Regions from separate parts of the Paenibacillus sp. FSL R5-0914 genome, predicted to be linked through region 2. Evidence: riboswitches for the same ligand, from Rfam matches in the RefSeq annotation. Region 2 holds a riboswitch; each other region holds the start of a gene.
The links. Region 2 has a riboswitch for cyclic di-AMP ahead of MKX60_RS21720 (APC family permease). Riboswitches for the same ligand answer to the same signal wherever they lie in the genome.
Positions count from the first base shown of each region.

Region 1: linked by a shared signal. The riboswitch ahead of MKX60_RS08910 (TrkH family potassium uptake protein) and the one ahead of MKX60_RS21720 (APC family permease) in region 2 are both predicted to bind cyclic di-AMP.
Region 3: linked by a shared signal. The riboswitch ahead of MKX60_RS03755 (3D domain-containing protein) and the one ahead of MKX60_RS21720 (APC family permease) in region 2 are both predicted to bind cyclic di-AMP.

Region 1 is NZ_JBBORH010000001.1:2,014,295-2,020,797, forward strand. It holds gene uvrC (excinuclease ABC subunit UvrC) at 1-377, shown strand, start outside; gene MKX60_RS08905 (CPBP family intramembrane glutamic endopeptidase) at 484-2,169, opposite strand; cyclic di-AMP (ydaO/yuaA leader) riboswitch at 2,484-2,665, shown strand; gene MKX60_RS08910 (TrkH family potassium uptake protein) at 2,800-4,095, shown strand; gene MKX60_RS08915 (potassium channel family protein) at 4,109-4,777, shown strand; gene MKX60_RS08920 (LysR family transcriptional regulator) at 4,849-5,751, opposite strand; gene MKX60_RS08925 (succinate dehydrogenase cytochrome b558 subunit) at 6,153-6,503, shown strand, end outside.
Region 2 is NZ_JBBORH010000002.1:1,269,110-1,275,612, forward strand. It holds gene MKX60_RS21705 (FecCD family ABC transporter permease) at 1-370, opposite strand, end outside; gene MKX60_RS21710 (FecCD family ABC transporter permease) at 370-1,425, opposite strand; gene MKX60_RS21715 (ABC transporter substrate-binding protein) at 1,647-2,654, opposite strand; gene MKX60_RS21720 (APC family permease) at 2,857-4,674, opposite strand; cyclic di-AMP (ydaO/yuaA leader) riboswitch at 4,798-4,956, opposite strand; gene MKX60_RS21725 (disulfide oxidoreductase) at 5,154-5,618, opposite strand; gene MKX60_RS21730 (DsbA family protein) at 5,615-6,367, opposite strand.
Region 3 is NZ_JBBORH010000001.1:872,063-878,565, reverse strand. It holds gene MKX60_RS03765 (HD domain-containing protein) at 1-724, shown strand, start outside; gene MKX60_RS03760 (TatD family hydrolase) at 836-1,606, shown strand; cyclic di-AMP (ydaO/yuaA leader) riboswitch at 1,804-2,033, shown strand; gene MKX60_RS03755 (3D domain-containing protein) at 2,315-3,478, shown strand; gene rnmV (ribonuclease M5) at 3,655-4,206, shown strand; gene rsmA (16S rRNA (adenine(1518)-N(6)/adenine(1519)-N(6))-dimethyltransferase RsmA) at 4,203-5,087, shown strand; gene yabG (sporulation peptidase YabG) at 5,159-6,061, shown strand; gene veg (biofilm formation stimulator Veg) at 6,476-6,503, shown strand, end outside.

The DNA.
Region 1 (6,503 bases), on a different contig from region 2:
GGTTATTCATTCCGGTCTGTGGTCTCGTCAAGGATGATAAGCATAAGACGGCTCAGCTTTTGGTTGGAGATCCGCCAGAACCTGTCGCTTTGGCTCGGGATAGTCAGGAATTTTATCTGTTGCAACGGATTCAGGATGAGGTGCATAGATTCGCCATCACCTTCCACCGTGAACAACGTGGGAAGTCCATGGTTACTTCTAAACTGGACTCCATACCAGGTATAGGCGAGAAGCGGCGCAAGGCGCTGCTTAAGCATTTCGGATCGCTAAAGAAAATTAAAGAAGCCTCCATAGAAGATTTTAAATCACTTTCTATTGGCGAAAAGCTGGCTAGTCAAATTCTTGAGGCGCTCAAGGATGAAGAGCCAGCGACATAGGCATTCGAAATACTGGAATGATGTATACGTAAATATAAAAAAGGTGTCACAGCAGTTTTCTGCTGTGACACCTTTTTTTATTATAGGTTATCCACCCGTTACTTCTTTAAATTACAGATGTAGGTTCAACCGGCTTAGGTTCTGATTTTTGCGGTGGATTAAACCGATAGACGATGTAGGCGACTATGAACGGCATGATAATCGCGAAGATACCAGCCCCTACATTCACGCTTTCCTTCATAAAGATCAGCGTAGCGCCCATCAGAATGCTGTCAAACACGACGTGACTGAACATGACGGCAATAAAGCCGTAACGAAGGAAAATATAGCTAAAGAGCAAACCAATCACGGTCAGCTCAATAGGACGGGAACTGATGGGGTAGATCGGATACAGCGTATGGCCAAACGCCCAAACCAGCGTGGTGATCAGGCAAGCAATGAACGTGCTTCGGAATACTTTTTTCAACATAGGAATTCCGAAAAAACGATAAATGGCTTCCTCGGATAAACCAGCGAGCCATGCAACGATGGGCAGCAGCCAAGCATATCTCATGTTGTAAGGAGATTGAGTAGCGTCAGTAGTGGACCAGTTCTGCAAGGTAAGTGATAATACGATGAACATAAGGGTCTGCACCCCTAGCAGCACGAATGCCCAGACGTATCCAGCCCGGATACTATCCAGAACATATTTTCCATAGCCAGGCTCTTTAGCACGAGGCCATGGGTTCATTCCCTCTTCTTTTTTCCATAGGCCGTCCCCTCCAACTAAAGAAAAATAGAGCAGGGAGGACATTAGGAGGCTATATAAGGCATAAATGATGAACATTATGACGGAAGTTATCTGAGCCTCGAGTCCTTCGCCTGAGGATTCAGGGAGCATATTATAGGTGCTGATCATCATGATTACAAAATAAGCTGAGCTTAGGAATATTCCACGCTTAAAGGAGGTATGTTCTCTTCTAAGTATGCTGTAGATGAGTGCCAGAATTCCTAAAGCTAAAGTAGGCAAACCGTAGCCGAATAAAGTAAACTTTTCCGCGAGAGAGGTCTGGTCCTTTACATAGGAGGTATGCCAGGCTGGAGCGGTGAATCCTGCTTTAAAGCTGGATACCTGTTCGCCAGTGAAATCGAAATAATAGTGTAGTAAGGATTCGCCGATCTGAACGGAACGATCTGTATACACGAGCCCGTAGTTTCCCGTATTCGATTCAATTTGTAGCTTGGCGGGATTTACATCCCATTCCTGAAGCCAGGGACGGGCAAGATTTTCTTTTTGTGCAAGTGATAAGGTAGTACCCTTGTCCTCTTCTTTTGCACTGGTGGATACATTGTTTGGTAATCCGGTACCTGATCCTTCTGCACCTTGTGTGAAAGCGACAACTGCACCAGTATACATATTGAGGTCAACAGAGATCAGTGGCTCTTGTTCCGCTGAAGGACTAAGTGTTACACGAAAGATGTCAAAAGGATATCGTTGATCCAATTTCTTTTTTGTATAGTCCTCCAAAAGCTTCTCGCGGGACATATAACCATAAAAGGAAGAGTCCGTATCGTACAGTACATTCCACTGATCGGTTGGTGCCTTGGTGTAGTTCAGCTTTTGTTCTGCGAATGATATGGCTTTGTCGCGGGCTTCCGCCTTACTGATGACAGTAGTATCTTCCCCAGCAGGGCTATTTAGCACCGAGGGAGCAATCTGAAACATAATAAATAGAATAAGACCGATAATGCCCGAGATGATGAGCCTCTTGGAGAGGGCACGTTGCTGTAAGGGCTGGCCAACGGGATTCATGTAACGCCTCCTTGTAAACTGACAATGTTATGTTCCATTATAGTATTAGTGCCATGATAGTTACAAAAATCATCGTATATTCTTTTTATGGGTAATAGAGATATTATAGAATAGGTAGCTGAATATATACCATGAATTTAAGGTGATTATTTCTTCATTTTTCATGAAAATCGATGCAATTGCAGGGAAAACACGGAAAAGTGATGAGAAAAGGCACTCTTAGTGGTACATCCTCTCCAAACCGCATTTTTCATATGAATCACCATTAATAGTGTCTTTGTGATTTATCGAAATAACATATATAATTTGTATGCAATTGTATATAGCCGAATTTCAGGTGAAAACGGGGGAACCATAAGAAGTAATGAAAAGATGAGTATACGCCATAGGCGTTGTCTTTATTCATCAGGGGTGAATTTCGTTCTAGGAACGAATAGGGCAGCCTGCACAGTCCGAATCCGTCAGCTAACCTCGTAGGCTAATTTACTGCAGGAACCAAGGGTAGCATTGGTTTTCCAGTGCTTTTTTTGTTGGAATTCTTTAAATTTTGATAAGAGGGTGAGCGTAGTGGCTTCACAGTTTCGCAGGGTTTCTGAATCAAAGTTCCTGAAGCTCTCTCCGCCTCAGATTATGGTGCTTGGTTTTGCATCGATCATTCTGATTGGAGCCTTGCTGCTTATGCTTCCCATTTCAAGTACCAGTGGGAATGTTGTGAGTTTTATTGATGCGTTGTTTACTGCAACATCGGCCACCTGTGTGACAGGACTTGTGGTGCTGGACACCGGTACGACATTCACCATTTTTGGGAAAACCGTAATTATGGTGCTTATCCAGGTTGGTGGCTTAGGGTTTATGACAATGGCGACCTTATTTGCCATGATGATGAAACGCAAAATTTCCTTGCGGGACAGACTGATCCTTCAGGAAGCAATGAACCAAGGCTCTATGGAGGGGATTGTTCGACTGATCCGGAGAGTACTTATTTATTCCTTGGTCATCGAAGGCTGTGCAGCGGTGCTTCTGTCCATACGCTGGGCGTTTGATATGCCACTGGGAAAGGCCATTTATTTTGGAATATTTCATGCGGTGTCTATGTTTAATAATGCTGGATTTGATATTTTCGGGGATTTCCGGAGTTTAACCGATTATGTATATGACCCGCTAGTGAACATCGTGGTGATGTTTCTGATTGTCTCTGGCGGTATTGGTTTTATTGTCATGTCGGATCTGGTGGAGTTTCGTGTCAAACGTAAATTATCTTTGCATAGCAAAGTTGTACTCTCCACCACTGCAGGGCTTATTCTTATCGGCGCTTTGGTTATTTTTATATTTGAATTTACGAATCAGCGCACACTGGGGAATTTAAATTTCGGCGGCAAAATATTATCGGCATTCTTTCAGTCGGTATCGCCCCGAACCGCTGGCGCCAATACGGTGGATATTGCCGGACTGCGGCAAGCCTCACAGTTCTTTATGGTTATTCTTATGTTTATTGGTGCATCTCCAGGATCAACAGGTGGCGGGGTCAAGACTACAACCTTTACGATTATGATTGGTGCAGTAATCGCGATGCTGCGCGGACGTGAAGATGTTGTACTGTTCCGCTACCGATTGGCGCAGGAGCGTATCTATAAAGCGTTGACGCTAACATTACTCGCTTTGCTATTGGTCCTCACGGTGTCGATGTTACTGTCCACAACAGAGGATAGTAATTTCTTAGCGATATTATTTGAGACGACCTCAGCTTTTGCCACGGTGGGACTAACCATGGGGCTGACACCTGAACTGTCTATCTTCGGCAAGATTCTGATCTGTCTGACCATGTTTGCAGGTCGGCTAGGTCCATTAACATTAGTGTATGCGCTTGGACCTAAACAGGGTAAACCATTGTATAAGCACCCAGAAGGTAAAATAATTATTGGATAGGAGTTAATCCGAAATGAAAGCACAGCAATTTGTAGTAATCGGTTTAGGCCGCTTTGGCTCAAGCCTTGCACTTGAGCTGATGGAAATGGGCTACGAGGTGCTCGGCATTGATCACCATGAGGAGCGTGTGGAGGAAATGAGCGATCACCTGACGCATGCGGTAGTGGCTGATGCTACAGATGAAGGAATTATGCGCTCGCTCGGCGTACGGAACTTTGACTGTGGGATTGTAGCGATTGGCGACAATATGGAACGAAGTATTCTGGCGGCGATTTTGTTAAAAGAGATTGGAGTCAAGCAAGTAGTAGCCAAGGCGATCTCGATCCTTCATGGTCGTGCGTTGTCCAGGCTGGGCGTGGACCGGGTTATTTTTCCGGAGCGGGATATGGGCATTCGTGTGGCACATCAGCTCGTGACACCCAATTTGCTGGATTATATTGAACTGTCCAAGGATTATAAAATCGTCGAGCTAACCGTTCCGTCTTGCATGAACGGGAAAAGCTTGTCAGATTTAAATACAAGAGCGAAATATGGCTGCAGTATTGTTGCCCTGAACCGGGAAAGTGGAATTATAGTGGCTCCAACGGCACATGATCATTTGAGTGAGGGCGACGTTATGGTACTCATTGGTTCTAATGAAAGTATTGATCGATTTGAGGATGAAGTTGTAAACCAAGATTAAATAGATAAGCCCTCCGTCCTTTACATGGGACGGAGGGCTTTTTTAATTAAGGCTGCACGCAGAGGTATGTACTATTTCTCTCGTTCCGTCAGAAACATCTCTTCTGTGACCTGCACGAGGCTGCGGGCCGCTGTGCTCAGGCTCCCATCGTCACGGTAAATCAGACAGGTAGTTCGCTGAGTCTGCTCCAGCTCCTTAATATGCAGAGAGACCAGCCCACCGCCGTTTAACAGCTGCGGACGCAGATAAGACTTGGGCAGTAACGCTGCCACATTGACTGTCGGCAGCAGCCGCACGATAGCTTCGAAGGAGTCAATCTCCATCCGAACGTCTGGATCAATTCCACAGCGCTGGAACAGATCGTCTGTTAGACGTCGGTACCAGGTGCCTTTGGAGAACAGGATCATAGGCAGTCGGGACAGATCATCCATGGTTAGCTTGGTAGATTGATTCAGAGGATGATGCTCAGAAACAACCAGTCGAAGCTGATCCTCAAACAGAGAAATACAGCGCAGTCCAGGTTCTTGAATAGAGGAAGCGATCAGACCTATATCTGACTTTCCTTCACTGACAGAGGAGACAATTTCATGTGTTCGGCCTGTGATTAGCTTCAGCTCCGCAGTTGGGTATTTCTCCATATATGCGTTAACTAGTGGAGGCAGAGTGGTCTGCAGTGAGGTAAGTGACGCCCCTAAGGTGACGAGCTTAGGCTCGCCTTCTTTGTATTTTGACAAAGCCTCCAGAAATTTAGAGCGCTGCTGTCGTTGTTCAAGTGCGTAGGAATAAGTAAGACGCCCAACCTCGGTTAACTCCAGACGCTTGCCATAACGATTAAATAGCGCGACACCCAGCCGTTCTTCCAGCTTGGAGATTTTACGAGATAGGGCAGGTTGGGACAGATTGAGCTGGCGGGAGGCCCGATTCAAGCTGGAGTGCTCCACAACCGCTGCAAAAACATCTAAATCGTCAAACATATTTATGTTCCTCTCGTAGTGCAATCTATAAACAGTAGTGACGAAATTCATAGCCATGAAGACAATACTTCTTGCTCCATAAGGAAATAAAAGATTTGTCGGAAAATGTTGTTTCTCTAAATGAGAATTATTATCATATAAAATCTATTCTTATGCGTTTATTGTATAACGTTTAATAATTAGATTGCAATTCCCTTATAAGGGAAAAAGGAGTAACATGAAAAGTGACACAAGATATTCACATTTTGTGAAAAAGAAAACAAAGTCCGGGAAACCAAGGATAGCGGTAAATATAGACGTTTTGTCATGACATAGTCTACGTTATCCTGTGTCAAATGTAGTTCCGGCGGTGAATACACAATAATGAAAACGCTGTTTTAATCGGAAAGGGGTTACTTTGTATGAAAGGATTTTATTCCAGAAAGATTCATTCCTTGCTAGGCGTTATCCCGCTTGGAGCTTTCTTCATTGAGCACATGATGACGAATTTTGCGGCTGTAGAGGGTGGCGCTTCCGGTTTCACTGACAGCGTGATATGGCTGAACAGCCTGCCGCTTGTCTTCTTCCTGGAATTGTTCGGTATATGGCTACCTCTGCTGTACCATGGCGTATATGGACTGTATATTGCCTATCAATCCAAGCCGAACTTGAACCGTTTCAACATTGAAAGAAACTGGCGTTATACGCTGCAACGTATTACAGGAATTATTACCTTTATCTTTATAGTCTGGCATTTGTTCCAAACCCGGGTT
Region 2 (6,503 bases):
TTGTAGCCGGAAAAAACGAGATAAAAATGATTACCGCAAAACCAGCACCCGCACTTATGCCTAGCGTAGCCGGTTCAGCAAGTGCATTTCTTGCGAGACTTTGTAAAATACAGCCTGACACTGCAAAGCCCGCTCCAACCAACAATGAAATTACGATGCGAGGTAATCTGAAATCAAATAAAATAAGCTTTTGCTGATGAGTTCCATCACCCAGCAGTGTATGTAATACCTCCCGTGGGGATAGACGCATAAATCCTGTATTCATACTGACAATAAAAACAACAACGATCAATATGGCAAGGAGTGATAACACTGTAATAGCACGTGTACGGCGTTCATTGTCATTGGGAGAAAGGGTTGTTCTGTGCATTACAGCTCCCCCTTCCGCTTACTCGCTAAGTAAATAAAGAAAGGTACACCGATGATGGCAATTAATGCGCCTAGCGGCGTCTCATAAGGGGCATTTATCATTCTAGCGGCGATATCCGCAAAGATGATCAATAAGCTTCCAAGAACTGCCGAGCAAGGAATGATCCAGCGATAATCTACTCCAACGAAATAACGTGCTACATGTGGAATAATTAGTCCTACAAAAGCAATCGGGCCAACCATTGAGACTGCACTTCCGGCAAGAACTACTACAACAATCATACATGCCAACTGTACTAATCTTGTCCGCTGCCCCAGACCAACTGCAACTTCTCTTCCTAAGCTGAGCAAGGTGACTGACCGCGATAACATCATCGCTGCGATTAGTGCCACGAACACCCAAGGGAAGATAATCTTGATCTGAGTCCAGCTTGCCCCACCCATTCCGCCAGCCAACCAGAAGGCTATATCCTGGGATAAGTTAAAAAGAATAGCTATGCCCTGACTAACAGCAACCAGTAGTGCACTAACCGCGGAACCTGCCAGCGTCAAACGTAAAGGGGTAAGGCCATTAAAAGATAGCGACCCGATTCCAAATACGATAAAAGACGCTATAGCAGCACCTATAAAACAAAACAACATAAGTGAAGTAAATGAGATCGAAGGTGCAAAAGCAAAAACTATGGCCAGCGCTACACCTGCTCCCGCATTCAAGCCTAACAGACCTGAATCCGCAAGAGGGTTCCTTGTCATCCCCTGCATGATTGCCCCTGCTACTGCGAAGCAAGCACCGACCAAAGCACCTGCTATCGCGCGTGGAAATCGCAGTTCTCTTATCACCTGATGTTTTTGTACATCTGGATTGAAATGAAATATTGCTTCCCATACCGTAGCTAGCTTGATATCTGCCGCACCCACTGAGACCGAAAGTGCCAGTCCAAAGGCAATGGCAGCGAGTCCAATCACTAGAATACCCATTGCAGCTGCCGGTCGGGTATGTATAGCTTTTTGTGTATCATTTTTATTACGATGTGCGAAATCTGAGGGTGAAACCATGAGTCGTCTCCTTAATCGATAGTTACAATGGTCTATATGATAACAACAATCATTCTCATTATCGCAAAAAAAATTAGGTTGTACAATTGTAGGAGTTATTTTTCAGTAATACAGGAATGGTTTATAAAAAAATGGTGCAGATCTAAGTATCCTAAGATACTTGATCTGCACGCCCTTCCTCACCCAAATGATCAGTCTCATTCATGGTGAATTACGACTCTTTATTTCACAAAACTTTTTAACACATCGTCAATAATTTTGCCACCAGCGTTAGCACCACTGTATAGCCAACTGCTTGTTGAGCTCATTTCATGTACATTACCAGCTTTTACAGCCGGGATTCCTTTCCAAATTGCACTGTCCAGAATCTCCGAACCCTCAGTCTTATCACTATTTACAAGGATAATATGATCTGCTGTCAGCTCAGAAAGCTTCTCTAGCGAAATTGGATTCCAAGTAGCTCTTGTACCAACAGGAATTTCTGTTACTAAGTTAGGCAGCTTTACACCAAGGTCTGTATATAATACAGCACCACTGCTGCGGGTTTCGTCTACAATATAGAAGTTCTTTTGTACCAACCATAAAATCGCCACGGACTCATCTCCAATAGCTCCTTTAAGCTTTTCTTTCGCTGCAGCCGCCTTGTCTTCATAATCTTTAATGGCTTTCTCTGCTTCAGGTGTCTTGTTCAGAATTTCACCAATCTTGAGTAGCGATTTACGCCAATCTTGATTTAGCTTATCCCCAATCACATAAGTCGGTGCAATCTTATTCAGTTGGTCATAGATACCATTCTGTACAGATGACTCCGATGGGATGAGGATAAGATCCGGAGCGAAGCTGGTTACTGCCTCGAGCGGAAGATCGTAGCTGATCGTAGGAACATCCTTCAATTCAGTGGACAGATAATCTTGAATACCATTAGTCACGGACCATTGCGCTACTGGAGTCACACCTAGAGTTACCAAAGCATCCTCCAAATAAGAACCCAGTACACGTTGTGGATTAGCTGGAATCGTTACTTCATGTCCCATTGCATCCGTTAACGTCTTAGCAGCTGCAGGAGCTTCTGTAGCTTCAGCAGTAGGTGCCGTCGCTTTGTCTGTTCCTGCGTTTGAAGCGTTACCGGGATTATTATTACCGCAAGCGGATAAGAATAGCACCATCACCATTAATCCGATCATCGTTAATTTCATGCTTCCAAATCTTATTCTGTTAAACAAAAACATTAAATACCCTCCTAGTGTGTACATCCTATGTTATTCAAAGGTGTTGACTACCTCAGTCTCACTTTTAAATGATATTGATTCTCATTCTCTATGTCAACATATAAATTTTAAATTTTGTGGATTTGTAATAATTTCCTTCTCAAAAATACAAAAAAAGGCTATATTCCGAACGTTCCGGATATAGCCTCTCCTTAATGATCCATTATTTATTCAAATGATATGGGACAGTCGCAACTACAACATCTTTTGAATTCATTAGATACGAACGGATTAAAAAGCTGGTCTGATTATGAAGTACAGCTTGCCACCAATGCTTAGTTATAAACTGTGGAATCAGAATCGTGATATGATCCGTCGCTGCGGTCTTCCACTCAACAGTATCAATAAATTTCACTAACGGACGAATAATACTGCGATATCTGGAACGAAGTACAATCAGGCGTACACCCGGATTCCATTCCTCCCACCGTTGCTCCATTTTTTGAATGTCCTCTTCATCAAAGCCAACATACACGGCTACAACATTATCCGTTAGAGACTTGGCATAGCTGATGGAATGTAGTACAGCACGTGTTACACCCGCAACAGGAACAACAACTGTACTGCCTTTAATCAAAGGTTTATCTGTACTCGGGCATATACGAAGCTGATCTGCAGTGTTCAAATAGTGCTTGTGAATCCGGTGGAACACGAACATTACAGCAGGTAAGAAAATGAAAGCCATCCATACGCTTGAGAATTTAGTGATGATAAAAATAAGAGTAATCGTCAATGTAGTCAGCATACCGATGGTATTTACAACAAATCTTTTTTTCCATCCCGCTGGTTTTGTTTTAAACCAATGAACCATCATTCCTAGCTGTGACAATGTGAAAGGAATGAATACACCAACCGCATAAAGTGGAATCAAGCTTTCTGTATTTCCGTGGAATGCAGCTACAAGCACAGCAGACAGAACACCTAGAAAAATAATACCATTAGAGAAACCTAGACGGTCTCCACGAACCATAAAAGCATGTGGCATATATTTATCTTTTGCAAACATAAATGCGAGCAGCGGGAACGCTGAGTAAGCTGTATTAGCTGCCAAGAACAAAATTACTGCTGTGATACCTTGAATGAAAAAATATAAGGTTCCGCGGCCAAAGGTCGATTCAGCGATCTGTGAAACAACCGTTGCCTTTTCATCAGGCACTATGCCGTACCAATACGCCAGTAGTGTGATACCTGTAAACATAAATCCAAGTATAACCCCCATAACCATTAAGGTCTTGGCTGCGTTCTTTTCAGCTGGTGCTTTAAAGTTTGGAATGGCATTAGATACAGCCTCTACACCCGTAAGTGCCGAACAGCCAGAACTGAAGGCTTTTAATAGTAGAAACAAACTAACATTAGAAACAGCAGAGCCAATTTCAGGGACATTCGCATGTACGCCACCTGCTGCATATTTAATAATACCGGAGATAATCAACACTACAATCGACACTACAAACAAATACACTGGGATTGCGATGAATGAAGCTGATTCTGTAACTCCGCGAAGATTAATCAAAGTAAGTAAAATAATAACTGATACTGCAATAAGAACGGTGTGATTATGAAGACTTGGAAAAGCCGATGTGATCGCATCCGTCCCTGCCGACGCACTAACAGCTACGGTCAGAATGTAATCCACTAACAAAGACCCTCCTGCTAAGAGCCCTGTCGGAACACCAAGATTACTCTTGGCAACGATGTAAGCTCCGCCTCCCTGAGGATAAGCGTAAATCGTCTGCCGATAGGATAAAATCAGGATGGCCAGCAGGCCCAATACGGCTAATGCAATTGGCAGGGAATACCAGATGGCAGTAAACCCCGCAGCCACCAGTACAATCAAAATTTGTTCCGTTCCGTAGGCTACAGACGAGAGCGCATCAGAAGACAGGACAGCCAGTGCTTTAACCTTGGATAACTTTTCATGATCGAGTTCGTTCGACTTCATCGGACGCCCGATCAATAGTCGTTTTACCTTGCTTACCATGGTGGATACAGTTCCTTTCTTTGGGAGCTGAAACGGAATTTCCGCGCGCTGTTTTCATTGGTGGATTTCATAAATGCAGACACTAAAAATAGCATACGGAAATGATCCGCATGCTATGCATGGTCATTATCCCACCTTTGCTTACGAGGTTAGCTGGCGGATTCGGGCTGTGGTTTAGCCCTACGGTATAAGTCTAATCGACCCATTCCGATTCACCCCATTGGCACATATGCCAAGTTTGGTTCCCCCGTTTTTCCTAAGAAAATTCAGCGCATATTCAACTTCTCACAAGGTCTAATATTAGTCTACAAAGCGTATACAGTAAAGCGTTGAAAAAAATGAAAAAAGAATGAAAAAACATCCAGTAAGCGCAAATACAGCGTCTTATTGGATGCTCTCTTTCATTCTCTTCAATTATCCCTCTGGATCGTGTTTTTAATCACTTTTCACATTTTTTCGGATCCTTTAAAATTAAAAAATCAAAATCCTAAACTTTCCTCTGTATCTAACTCCATCACTTCTTCTTCCTTGCGTCCGTACCAAAGTAAAATGCTAATTAAAGCAAAAGCGATTAATGCAAGGAAAGGAATCGTAATGAATCCAAAAAAGTTCAAGTAATCCTTATTACAAGGAACACCAATTGTACAAGGAAGCACTTTACTTAACGCAGGAATCTTCTGCTCCGCATAATGATAGATCGAGATACTGCCACCAATCAAGCTTAGTGGAAGTACATATGGGATAATCCTTTTATCCCCTCGAAAGGTTGCAATTCCCAAGAGGAATAACTGAGGATACATAAAAATTCGCTGGAACCAGCAAAGCTTACAAGGTTCATATTTCAATACTTCGCTCAGATACAAGCTACCAGCAACAGCAACTAAAGAGACGAACCAGGCCAGATACAGGCAGTTACGCTTGCAAAAAGATAGGAACTTTGTCACTTTGCCTCCACAGCTTTTGCGGCGTCGTTAATTTCAGTTGAAATCGCTTCAATGTTAAATGGATCCGTAGTCATTACTCCATTGATATAAAGGGATGGTGTAGTCGTCACCCCAGCTTCACTAGCTAACTGCATACCCTTATTCAGCTCATCTGCATACGTACGATCCTTAATATCTTTACGAAGCAGTTCGTAATCGATAGCTAACTTCTCTTTCTCCGCAAGGCTTACTAAGAAATCTTCAGTCGCCCATTCTTCGCTCTCATCACCTTGCTGAGCATATACAGCATCATAGAACTTCCAGAATTCATCATTATTCTGATGGTAAACAGATAATGCAGCAAGTGAGGCAGTTTCAGAGTCTGGACCAACGAAAGCCATATTTACAAAGTAGAGCGCTGCTTTTCCCTCGTTGACAAAATCTTGAACAATTTTCGGTTTAACTGAAGTTGCAAACTGGGAACACGCTGGACATTTTAAGTCTCCAAATTCAACAATTTTAACAGGTGCATCCTCTTTACCGACTCTAGGTAGCTCACTGTAATTGAATGCTACTGGTTCTCCCGAAGTGGCATTTTTTGCGGCATCTTTCGAAGCTAACATAAACAATCCAACAAAAATGATGACTACTAAAGCTATTGAACTAATAATTAAAATTCTCGTCTTCTGCTTTTGCTGCTCCTGTTCTACCCGCCGTTTCTCTTGTTTGCTAAGCTGGGGAACGCTTGTACTTTTATTAGGTTTACTCAAGGAGAGTTCCTTTCTGTCCTCTGTGGACTAATGTAGTTTTTATCATATACATTTAAAATTATATAATTTTTAATCTCTTTTTGGCAAACAATACTGTAAAAACGCTGTAAAAAAGACACAGCGCTATAGCACTGTG
Region 3 (6,503 bases), on a different contig from region 2:
TGGGACGATCGACATTGATCGGATTTTAAGAATGCTGCGTCCTTATAATGGTCGAATTGTTGTAAAAGAATCGGGAATGCATGCCATTGAAGATTATTTAATGTCGCGTTATCAAATGTACTGGCAAGTCTATTTTCATCCGGTGACACGTAGCTCAGAGATTATTTTGCGACAAATTTTCCGTAGAGCCAAGGAGCTTTTCCAAGAGGGGTACAATTTTAGTTTCATGATTAATCCGCTGGAGGATTTGTTCCGTGGTGAGGTGACAGTGAAGCAATATTTAATGCTAGATGAAGCACTGGTACAGACGGCTTTTATGCAGTGGACACTTGAGAAAGATGAGCTACTAAGTGACTTGTGTACCCGTTTTATTCATCGTAAACTGTATAAATATGTTGAGGTGGAGAATCTCGATACAGATATGATTTCTGAAATTCGCAGCAGTTTTGCGGCAGCGGGACTTCACCCAGAATATGATTTGGAGATTGATTTTCCGACAGATCTGCCCTATGATGTGTTCCGTCCGGGAGAAGCTTTTGACAATAAACAAATTCTGCTGCTTGATCGGCATGATCATCTGCGGGAAATTTCAGAGGTGTCGGATATTGTGCGTTCTATTAGCGGCATTCACCGTGGAAGATATCATCTTTATTTTCCTCAGGATAAGTTGAGAAATGCGCTTACGCGATTGCCTGCTTCTATTGCAGAGATTTTTGCAAAATAATACAAGAAAATATGGGATTTTTGACAAGAAGAGTAGAAATATAAGATATAACGGATAGCTTGAAACTTATATTGTCTTATATTTAAAAAAGAACAAGGAGTGAGGGTTAAAATGTTTCTGTTTGACACACATACGCATCTGGATGCACCTCAATTCGACGAGGATCGCGAAGAAGTTATCGCTCGTGCTGTAGAAGCAGGAGTTAGCAAGATGATTAATATCGGATTTAATCGGGAGACGATTCCCTCAACGATGAAGCTGGCGGAATCTTATGATTATATTTATGCGGCAGTGGGTTGGCATCCTCAGGATGCAATTGATATGAAAGAAGGAGATCTCGATTGGATTGCTTCTCTATGCAGTCATAAAAAAGTAGTGGCTATTGGTGAAATCGGACTGGATTATTACTGGGATACTTCTCCCAAGGATGTGCAACATGAAGTTTTTCGCAAGCAAATTGGACTAGCCCGTGAACTAAATATGCCGATTTGTATTCATGATCGTGATGCCCATGAGGATGTTGTACGGATTTTACGGGAGGAAAAAGCAAATGAGGTTGGAGGCGTGATGCACTCGTTCTCAGGAAGCTGGGAAACAGCTAAAATGTGCTTGAATCTTGGTTTTCATTTATCCTTTGGAGGACCCATTACGTTCAAAAATGCAAGAGTGCCAAAAGAAGTGCTTGCGCAGACCCCACTAGACCGATTATTGATCGAAACCGATGCTCCATATTTGACTCCACACCCCTTCCGCGGGAAGCGAAATGAGAGCGCTCATGTGAAGCTTGTAGCAGAGGCAGCAGCTGAAATTAAAGGGTTAACATGGGAAGAATTGGCTAAAATAACGTATGCGAACGCACTGGAACGATTTGGGATTGAGTGAAAACGGGAGCAAAACAGGCGAAAAATAGAGAATGGCCGATATATTAAACTTTTTTAATATAAAAACGGCTGAATATTACAATATTTTAACCATATTTTTGCGTAAACGTGGTTGAATCGTCCTTTACAACATGCATCAAAACAGGATATCATCTTTTCAGTGATGTGAGCTGTGTTATAGTGACAGCCATTGATTCATGGATCGTCTCGCTGAGTCTCCGTATGGAGAACGGGGGAACCAATATTGACCTGCCGCATGCCTGTATTTTAAATACGGTTTAGACGTGCCGTAGGACAGTATTTGATTTCTTCACGTGGTCTTTGGGGTGAATTTAAGGGCAACCGCCATGAGCGGGTGACCTGAAATAGGGCGTCTCTCTTTCGTCCGAACCCGACAGCTAACCCCGTAAGCGCAAGTAAGAGAGGCAACCTCGTGCACAAGCATTCTCTATTCTGATATTGGAGAAGCCACGAAAGAGTCCTCAGTTGAACTCTTTTTAGGCTTTTTTATTTTTGAATAAATAGAATGTTGCCCACATACTGTTATATAACAGAGGTGGGAGTAGCTGTGCCGAGCAGGCGATCCATGAGCAGGAGACGCTAAGTTATTACGTGCGTGTCCTGTGACAATCTCAAATAGTTTCGTCAAAGGAATTCAGTCCTCATGATATACAATTGACGACGGGGCTATGTAAGGAGGATGGAGAGAATGGGCGTATTCCAACCAGAAGTATCCCATGATTCGCAGTCATCCAGCAGGTCTTTCGCATTACGGTGGGAGCAAGTAAATACTCGCGTACTTTTACTTGCAGGCGTGATTTCAGTCGCTATCGCGCTACTTATTCTGCTGTACGTACACGGTCAAAGTAACAAACAATTATTTTTAGTAATAGACGGGCAAACACAGACGCTTGAAACGCGAGAAGCGCTTCTTGGTGATGTGTTGGAGAAAGAGCAAATTTCGCTGCAGCCGCATGATGAACTATCTTTAGGACTGAGTGATGAAATAAAAGACGGTGACCGTGTCGTTATCAATCGTGCGCAGAAAATTAGTCTTACTGCGGATGGAGCAACAAAAACGTTATATACGACCGAAGACACAATTGGTAAAGCAATTGAGAAAATGGGCATTACCCTAGAAGGTCATGATAAGATTTTCCCTTCGTTAGACACCACCATTTCTGCAAACATGGAGGTTAAGATTGTTCGCATCAACAAACAGACTGTACAGCGATCAACTAACTTACCCTTCAGAGTCATCAAGACAGCAGACCCCTCCCTTACTGTGGGAACAGTTAGAGTGGCACAGGCAGGCAAACCAGGCGTCATGATTCAGCATATTGAAAAGATCTACCAAGACGGAGAACTGGCCTCTATGCGCATGATTGGTAAGGAAGTACAAACGGTAACGAAAGATAAGATTATTGCCGTTGGTACCAAAGCACTTCCTAAGCCGGCTGTAGCTAAGACTACAACAACTTCCAAATCAAACACCACTTCAAAAACGGCTAAGGTTAGCGCCAAGACTAATAACGTCACAAGCAAGGCTGGCGTAGACTTTGAGTACAAGAAGATGATTAAGAACGTCTCCATGACAGCTTATTCATCAGAAGAGCCAGGTATTGGTACCAAAACTGCCTCCGGAACACGCGTAACGGAAGGTCGTACAATTGCGGTAGACCCGAATGTAATCCCTATTGGCTGGTGGGTATATATCGAGGGGCTTGGATTCCGCCGAGCAGAAGATACTGGCGGTGCCATTAAAGGCAATAAAGTAGATGTCTATTACGATTCACTGAGCCATGTCCGTAATTTCGGTCGTAAATCACGTACCGTTTATGTGATTGGACCTGTGAAGCCGGAGTTAAACTAGGCTGAAGCTTTTGCAAATTATTCTTTGATAAGCTATAGTGATGATAACCGTTAAGGAACGCCAGATGATCATTTCGTTGATCGCAGAGCAACCGCTCATCACTTATACATTCTTTAACCAAAAGAAGAGGAGCGAAACCTCTTCTTTTTTGCTTTTTTTGGAAGGAGTCAAGAGATATGATTAAGGAATTAATTGTCGTTGAAGGTAAGAGTGATACCGTCGCTGTTAAACGTGCTGTAGAAGCAGATACGATCGAAACAGGGGGCTCGGCTGTAGACCGGACCGTAATTGCGAAGATCGCGCTTGCTATGGAGCGTAGAGGAGTAATTATCCTTACTGACCCGGATCACGCGGGTGAACGAATTCGTAAGATTGTGTCCGCAAAGGTGCCGGGCTGCAAGCATGCCTTCATTCCGGAGAAGGACGCAACCCGCAAGGGAGATATTGGTGTGGAGAACGCTTCTCCAGAGGCGATTCGTCATGCGCTGCGGAATGTACATACCTCTTTTGAAGGTGCACCTGCTTTAATTGGACTTGATGATCTAATGGCCGCTGGAATGCTTGTACATCCTCGGGCAGCTGAAAGACGTATGGCACTTGGTAATTTGCTTGGAATCGGATATTGTAATGGCAAGCAGCTGTACAAGCGGCTGGCGATGTTTGGAATTACGCGGGAGGAATTTGCCGGAGCTCTCGCCCAAATTGATCAGGGGGGCATTACTTCATGAGTGGTAGAGAGGAAATTTCGACTCCAAAACGGACGAAAGAAATTATTCAACGTTATGGATTCAAGTTCAAGAAGAGCTTAGGACAGAATTTTTTGATTGATCAAAATATATTGGACAAGATTGTTGACGCTGCTGGGCTAGATAGTGAATCAGGGGCATTGGAAATCGGTCCTGGGATTGGTGCCCTGACGGAGCGTTTGGCGCTAACCGCTGGTGCGGTGACTGCTGTGGAGATCGACCGTAGGCTGATTCCTATTTTAAGGGACGTACTTTCCCCTTATCCGCATGTAAAGGTTCGTAATGATGATGTTCTGAATGTAAATCTGCAGGAGCTGTTCAAAGAAGATTTTGCATCCGTGAACAAGGTAAGCGTAGTTGCCAATCTGCCGTATTATGTAACTACTCCGATTCTGATGAAGCTGCTCGAAGAGAAGCTTCCGCTTGATAACATCGTTGTAATGATTCAGAAAGAGGTTGCGGAGCGTATGGCCGCTTCTCCGGGAGGAAAGGAATACGGGAGCCTTAGCATTGCCGTGCAGTACTACAGCGAGCCTGAGCTCGTCTGTATTGTGCCGCGTACGGTGTTCATTCCTCAACCTAATGTGGAGTCCGCTGTAATCCGTCTAAAGGTAAGAGAGCGTCCACCGGTAGAGGTTGAGAGTGAGAAGCACTTCTTTGAGGTCGTCCAAGCTTCTTTCACACAGCGTCGCAAGACGATTGCTAACAATCTCAAGGCTCGTTACTTCCCTGAAGAGGGACGTGAGCGTCTGGAGGCTTTACTCGTAGAAGCTGGTATTGAACCAACCCGTCGTGGAGAAACGTTAAGTCTAGAAGAATACGCCCGATTGAGCGGTGTTCTGTTAGCTGCTGGAATTGAATAAGCTAAAAACATAGCTAGTTATGAACCAACTGAGGCCTTTGCCCATACGATGGGGTAGAGGTGGTGGTTGTAATGAATTTAGGAGACTTGGTCGTTCGTAAATCTTATGGCGGAGATTTGACTTTTCGTGTAGATCATATTGTGCAGGACAGAGCCGTCATTAAAGGCACAGATTTCCGTCTGTTGGCGGATTCTCCTCTGAATGACTTGGTTCAAGTGCCTCCTACCCGAATTACGGAACGAGGACAGCAGGCACAGATTAAAGCGAATGAATCACTGACACAGCTGCGGAAAGACCGACAGGAGCAAAGTCAGCGGAGCGGGAGCGCTCTATCAGAAGGAGCATGGGCTCCATCGCCCAAGGAAGCTGCTTATTTTGAAGTACCGGGGAAAGTACTGCATCTGGATGGCGATCCAGCGTATTTGAATAAGAGCCTTAGCTTATACGAGCAATTGCGGATCCCTGCTGAAGGTCATCATGTTCATGAGTCCGCAATGGCTGACACTTTATACCGGCTGCTGCCCCGCGTGCGTCCAGATATTGTGGTGATTACCGGTCATGACGGGGTGCTGAAGCAACAGCATACTTACGATCTTCACAGTCTGAGCAGCTATAAAAATTCGCAAAACTTCGTAGCTGCTATTAGGGTAGCTAGGGATTATGAGCGAAATTTTGATGCGTTGACGATTGTTGCAGGTGCTTGTCAGTCACATTTTGAAGCACTGCTGGGGGCAGGGGCGAATTTCGCCAGTTCTCCTGGACGGATATTGATCCATGCCCTAGACCCAGTTTATGTAGCGGCAAAATCGTCGTTCACGCCCATTAGGGATACGGTGAATCTGAGTGAGGTTTTGAACAACACCATTAGTGGTAATCAGGGAATCGGCGGTATTGAGACCCGTGGCAGCTTCCGTATTGGGATGCCGCGTCTGCAGAACCTGTCAGCACTAAAAGTGACACCTTCCGCAATTTAATCGACAGGTACAGGTCTATTTTCAAAGCTAATAGGTAATTTGGAGTGGCCGAATAGAGTAACGCGAAGAAAGGGTGAGCGATGAGCTTAACCCTTTTTTTATATAAGAAAGTATAAGTTTCACGCTATACATTATCCTTATATTTCCCGCATATACGCTAACCGTCCTTATAGGGACGACGCCAAAGGCGATTATGCTTGTGTGAAATGGTAGTTATCTTTAAAGATCGACAATGTTATTTTTCTTGCTTTGTGGTAAACCTATTACAGATAACAAGGCTATTAGTTCGCCTCTGATTCCCCGCAAAAAAATTCCGTTGACAACCAAATATTCATCATCTATAATTATTTATTTGCTTTGACAAACACCTGGGGAAGTTGTATAATGGACAAGAAAAGAGGTGGTCGTCAGGCAATGGCTAATAACGCGCTGTTGGAAATCA